2 regions of the Ligilactobacillus sp. LYQ135 genome follow, and region 1 is predicted to be linked to the other one. Evidence: predicted binding sites of a transcription regulator. Region 1 holds the regulator's gene; the other holds the start of a gene.
The links. The regulator LexA, encoded in region 1, represses DNA repair genes until DNA is damaged. The targets are predictions, from matches to a motif close to CNAACANNTGTTNG.
Positions count from the first base shown of each region.

Region 2: parE (DNA topoisomerase IV subunit B) is a predicted target of LexA. The motif match lies at 1,274-1,287, and genes of this name have one in related genera.

Region 1 covers NZ_JBSJYT010000002.1:99,321-102,757, reverse strand. Annotated here, with positions in the region: gene recN (DNA repair protein RecN) at 1-1,681, shown strand, start outside; gene lexA (transcriptional repressor LexA) at 1,726-2,349, opposite strand; gene ACWCL1_RS02405 (DUF896 domain-containing protein) at 2,496-2,753, shown strand; gene ACWCL1_RS02400 (YneF family protein) at 2,833-3,072, shown strand; gene ACWCL1_RS02395 (lysophospholipid acyltransferase family protein) at 3,133-3,437, opposite strand, start outside.
Region 2 covers NZ_JBSJYT010000009.1:51,736-55,172, reverse strand. Annotated here, with positions in the region: gene ACWCL1_RS07585 (aldose 1-epimerase family protein) at 1-505, shown strand, start outside; gene plsY (glycerol-3-phosphate 1-O-acyltransferase PlsY) at 541-1,149, opposite strand; gene parE (DNA topoisomerase IV subunit B) at 1,364-3,394, shown strand; gene parC (DNA topoisomerase IV subunit A) at 3,407-3,437, shown strand, end outside.

The sequences.
Region 1 (3,437 bases):
ATTATCGATTAAAGATTTTGCGATCATTGAAAAAACAGATATTGATTTTCAAGCTAAGATGACGGTTTTAACTGGAGAAACTGGAGCAGGGAAGTCAATTATAATTGATGCTCTTGGATTATTAGCAGGAGGACGTGGTTCTACTGATTTTATTCGGAAGGGAACAAGTAAATCCTGTTTACAAGGACAGTTTGTTTTGCCAAAAAATGCACCATTATTTAATTTACTTGATCAGTTTGGCATAGATCATGAGGATGAAACATTAATTTTACAAAGAGATTTATATAAAACTGGGAGAAATGTTTGTCGGATAAATGGAACTTTAGTAAATTTAACAACTCTTAGACAAGTTGGAGAAATGCTGATTGATATTCATGGCCAAAATGAACATCAAAGTTTAATGCAACCAGAAACACACTTAGAACTCCTTGATGAATATGATCATTCCCTAAAAAAAGATGTTGAAAGTTATCAAGTTGCGTATCATAAATACCGAAAATTGAAAACAGCACTTGAAAAGCGTGAAGCTAATGAAAAAGAATGGGCTCAGCGATTAGATACTTTACAATTTCAACTTGATGAAATTACTAATGCCAATTTAAAACCGCATGAAGAAGAGGAATTGACAGAAGAAAAAGATCAATTAGATAATTATCAAGTAATTCATGATGCATTAGAAAATAGCTATCAAGCATTAATGGGAGATAATTTTGACTTAATAGGTCAATTAGGAATTTCAATGAATGAATTAGGTAAGGTTTCTGATTTTTCAACAGATTTGAATAATATTTATGAAAAAGTTTCAGATGCATTTTACAATTTGCAAGATGTTTCGCATGAAATTTCAAATGAATTAGATTCAATGGAATGGGATGAAGAACGCCTAAACCAAATTGAACAACGATTAGAGGAAATTCATCAATTGAAACGGAAATATGGCGATTCAGTTGAACAAATTATTGAATATGGTCAAAAAATAAAAAAAGAGTTAAATGAAATGCAAGGTAGTGCTCAAAGTTCAGCAGAACAGGCTAAAGAAGTGGAAAAAACATATCAAGATGCATTTAAGTTAGCCCAACATTTATCTAATAAACGGCGACAGACAGCACATGAATTAGAAAAAGCAATTCATAAACAGTTAAGTGCATTATATATGGATAAGGCGATTTTTAAAGTTAAGTTCAAAGAAAATAAGGAATTGACTGAAAATGGATTAGATGATGTTGAATTTTATATTCAAACTAACCCTGGCGAATCCATGGGACCGCTAGCTAAAATTGCTTCTGGAGGAGAACTGTCACGGATAATGCTTGCATTAAAAACAATTTTTTCACAAAAGCAAGGAGTTACAAGTATTATCTTTGATGAAGTTGATACTGGAGTAAGTGGACGAGTTGCTCAAGCGATTGCTGAAAAAATTTCGCAAATTGCCCAAACTTCACAAGTACTATGCATTTCGCACTTACCACAAGTCGCTGCAATTGCTGATCATCACTATTATATTTCTAAAAAAGTGGTAGATGGGCGGACAGAAACTCGAGTCGAAAAATTAAATGCTAAAACGAGAGTTAAGGAGATTGCACGTATGCTTTCAGGATCTGAAATTACGGAACTAACAATGGAACATGCTGAAGAATTGATTAAAATGGCTCATCAAATTAAGCAAAAAATTGAACAGTAAAATTAATAAAAGGACTGTGATTCAATCACAGTCCTTTTATTAATTTAAATATTATCTCGATATAAACCAATTACTTTTCCTAAAATAGTTACTTGATTCAAAATAATAGGAGCCATTGTATCATTTTCAGGTTGAAGTCGGTAATGATCTTTTTCTTTGTAGAATCGTTTGCAAGTAGCTTCATCTTGATCGTTCATCGCAATCACAATATCACCGTTATCAGCACTATTTTGTTTGCGTATAATGACTTTATCGCCATTTAAAATTCCAGCGTTAATCATACTTTCTCCCCGAATTGTAAGCATAAATAAATTATCAGCTGATTCAAAATTAGGTGGAAGAGGAAAGAAATCAGTGGTTTCTTCGACTGTTAGAATCGGTTGTCCCGCAGTCACAGTCCCTACCATTGGAATAGCATCAGCCTTAAAAGTGATACCTAAAGCCTCCATTCCAGCTGGAGTAACTTCAATGGCACGTGGTTTAGTTGCATCTTTAACTAAAAAACCACGCTTTTCTAAACGATTTAAATGTCCATGGACAGTTGATGTTGAAGATAAGTCAACAGCTTCACCAATTTCACGCACAGTTGGAGGATAACCTTTTTCCTGAACAGAATTATAAATAAAGCGTAAAACTCTTAATTGACGTTCCTCAGATGATTTCGTCATAATAATACCTCGTGAAAACTTATAATATATTAACTCGATAGTAGCATATATTTTTATTAAGTACAAACAAAAGTTCGCTTTAATTGAAATTAGTATTGAAATTCGATAAAATAAAAAAAGAATATTTGAGAAGGGAGCGGAGAAATTTGGCTAAAGAAAATAATGGGATTCCTCAAGATTTAATTGATCGAATTAATGAGCTAGCTAAAAAGAAAAAAGAAGAAGGTTTAACTAAGGAAGAACAAGCTGAACAAAAGCGATTACGTGAAACATACTTGTCAATGTTTCGTGAAAACTTTAGAAGTCATATTGAAATGCTTCAAGTTTATGATAAAAACGGAAAAGAAGTTACTCCTGAAAAAGTAAAAAAAATCCAACGTGAACGTGGTTTACGTGATGATTAATTTTTTTAAAAGTCCTCTTTATTTTTTTAGATTTTTCGCTTAAAATTATAGTTATGTTATTTGTAAGGAGGATCGGACTTTGTCAACAGGAATAGTAATTTTATTGGTTATTATTGCATTAATTGCTGGTTTTGTAATCGGCTTTTTTGTTGCAAGAAGATATTTAGAAAACTACTTGAAAAAGAATCCACCATTTAACGAACAAATGCTTCGTACAATGATGCTTCAAATGGGACAAAAGCCATCACAACGTAAAATTAACCAAATGATGACTTCTATGAAAGCAAGTTACGCTAAAGAAAATAACAAAAAGAAATAATTATAAAAAAAACAGGCTTGATAAAATCATAAGCCTGTTTTTTATTTTAAATTTGATAAATTAATTACTTTGTTTTTTTGAAGCAGGATCAATGTATACAAATTTAGGGTCAATTTGTTGATCCAATTGTTTAAATTGTGTTTCCATTTGTTTAATAATTTTTTGTTGATTTTTATCATTTAATTTTTCTTTGCGGTCAACGTAAATTGGTTTCCCAAAAGCAACGGTTGTTTTTTTGCGTGAAAGTAATCCTTTAAAAGTTAAAGGGCCTTGGTAAACTGCAGGAACAATTGGGACATTTGCCATTTTCGCAATTAAAGTAACTCCGCCTTTCATTGCCTGTGAATGACGTGTTCCAGAAGGAA
Region 2 (3,437 bases), on a different contig from region 1:
TGCATATGAGGTTGAAAATCCTTCAGATGAAAAAATTTGGTTTGGAATTGGCGGTCATCCAGCATTTAAGGTGCCAATGACTAATGACAAATTTTATGATGACTATCTGGTTAAATTAATCCCCCATGCAACACGAAACATCATTCCACTTAAAGGATCATATACTGACATTGATCATTTGAAAGAAGAAAGAGCATCAGAAGTTGAAGTTGATCATGAAATGTTTAAAAATGATGCAATCATCTTCGATTTGGGCGAAGAACCAACTACAGTTAAACTTTGTGATGATGAAGAAAAACATGGAGTTGAACTAAAAGTAGCAGACGCTGAATTTATGGGAGTTTGGTCATGTTATCCTCAAGCAGGTCAATTTGTTTGTTTAGAACCATGGTGGGGATTAGCAGATACTGTTAATTCAGATCAAGACTTTAAACATAAATTTGCAAATAATGAACTGGATGCTCATCAAAAATTTAGTACTGAATATCAAATCAGCGTTTTCTAAATAAAAATTGCGACATAAATCATGTCGCAATTTTTTTATTTGTTATTTTTAGGATGTTTTTGACGCCACCAATATACTAACCCAAATGGAACTAAATTTTCAGTTCCATTTTTAATCCGTTCAATATTTTTCCAATGACGAATGATTACAAAAATTGTTAATCCAAGAGCTACACCAATTAATACCGGATCACCTACACAAAAAGCAGCTATAGTAATTAAAATGAAGCCAACGATACTTCCCATGCTAACCATACTTGTAATGAAGATTGTAATAATAAAAATAGCCCATGCTAGTAAGAAGAATTTCCAATTATAAACTAATAATGCACCCGCACTAGTTGCAACTGCTTTACCGCCTTTAAATCCAGCAAAAATTGGAAATACATGACCAATAATAGCCGATAAAGCAATTAACATTGGATTGGCATTTGAATGGAAAAAGAAAGGTAGTAAAGCTGCTAAAGAGCCTTTTAATAAATCCATGAACAAAACGATAAAGCCCGCTTTTTTTCCTAAAACCCTAAATGTATTGGTAGTCCCCATATTTCCACTGCCAAAATTACGGATGTCCTTTCCATAAAAGAATTTGCCTATTAATACTCCTGATGGAATTGATCCTAATAAATATCCAATGATAAGCATTACAGGTATTTTCCAACTCAAGAGAACTCCGCCTCCTTTAAAAAATGTCAATTAAAATTTTAACACTTAACTTACAAGCATTCAATTAAGATTAGAAGTATCATTACAAAATATGATATAATCTTGAACGTATGTTTAAAATTAATACTTTACATAACAACATAATTAATGACTATAATAAGATTACTGAAAAATAAAAGAAAGGTTGAACGCAATGACGAAACAAAATTATGGTGATGATTCGATTCAAGTGCTAAAAGGACTTGAAGCAGTTCGAAAGCGACCAGGAATGTATATTGGTTCTACCGATTCTCGTGGATTGCATCATTTAGTATATGAAATTGTCGACAACGCTGTTGATGAAGCTTTATCAGGATATGGGAAAGAAATTGATGTAACCATTCATAAAGATGATTCTATTACAGTTACAGATTTTGGTCGAGGAATGCCAATTGGAATGCATGAAACAGGAATTCCAACAGTTGAAGTTATTTTTACAGTTTTGCATGCTGGAGGAAAATTTGGCCAAGGTGAATATAAAACTTCAGGTGGTTTGCATGGTGTAGGTGCTTCTGTAGTAAATGCATTATCAGAAAAATTAACAGTTAATACAGTGCGCGATGGAGTTGAATATGAGGAAGACTTCATTGATGGAGGTCATCCGGTCGGAACTTTACGTAAAATTGGTAAGACAAGTAAAAAAAGTGGAACTACAGTTACTTTTAAACCGGATTCAAATATTTTTTCAACAACCCATTATAAATATGACACATTAGCAGAAAGATTACGCGAATCAGCCTTTTTATTAAAAGGTGTTAAGATTACGTTGACTGATGAACGTGATGGTCAACAAGACATTTTTCATTTTGAAGAAGGAATTAAAGAATTTGTTGCTTATTTAAATGAGGATAAGGATACTTTAGGCGATGTAATGTATTTTGAAGGCAGCAAAGATGGAGTTGAAGTAGAGGTAGCTGCTCAATATAATGACGGTTACTCAGAAACCATTATGTCATTTGTTAATAATGTACGTACAAAAGATGGCGGAACACATGAAGTAGGAATGAAAACAGCATGGACAAAAGCTTTCAATGAATATGCACGTAAAGTTGGTCTTTTAAAGGAACGTGCTAAAAATCTTGAAGGAAGTGACGTGCGTGAAGGATTATCAGCAATTGTTTCAGTACGTATTCCAGAAGAACTTCTTCAATTTGAAGGTCAAACAAAGGGCAAATTAGGAACTCCAGAAGCGCGTTCGATTGTTGATAGTATGGTTAGTGAACAACTTCAATACTATTTAATGGAAAATGGCGAATTTGCGCAAGATTTAGTGCGTAAAGCCTTAAAAGCGCGTGATGCTCGTCAAGCGGCACGTAAGGCTCGTGATGAAAGTCGAAATGGAAAAAAACGACGTAAAAAAGATCAATTACTTTCAGGAAAATTAACACCTGCACAGTCAAAAAATGCACGTAAAAATGAACTTTTCTTAGTCGAAGGTGATTCTGCGGGAGGATCTGCTAAACAAGGAAGAGATCGTAAGTTCCAAGCAATTTTGCCATTAAGAGGAAAAGTGCTTAATACACAAAAAGCAAAATTACAAGATATCATGAAAAATGAAGAAATTAACACCATGATCTATACAATTGGAGCTGGTGTTGGTGCTGATTTTAATATCGAAGATGCCAATTATGATAAGATTATCATCATGACTGATGCGGATACTGATGGTGCCCATATTCAAACTTTACTTTTAACATTCTTTTATAAATATATGCGTCCATTAATTAATGCAGGACGGGTGTACATTGCATTACCACCATTATATAAAATTCAAAAGAAAGTAAAACGTAAAAACAAAATTCAATATGCATGGACTGAAGCAGAGTTAACTAAAGCCACTAAAGAATTCGGCAAAGGGTACTCACTTCAACGTTTTAAAGGTTTAGGTGAAATGAATGCTGATCAGCTTTGGGAAACTACAATGAATCCAGAAACTCGGACTTTAGTACGTGTAAAAATTGATGATGATGCGGTTGCTGAAAGACGGGTAACTACATTAATGGGCGATAAAGTTGAACCTCGTCGCAAATGGATTGAACGCAATGTTAAATTCTCTTTAGAAGAAGATGGAAGTTTATTGGATACAGTTGCTGCTGAAGGTGCACATGGTAATGTAGATACAGAAGATTTACAATATTATCAAGAAGGATCATTATTTGATGATGATTTCTCAAACAACGATTAAGGAGGTTAAAGTATGACTACAAATATTCAAGAATTATCGTTAG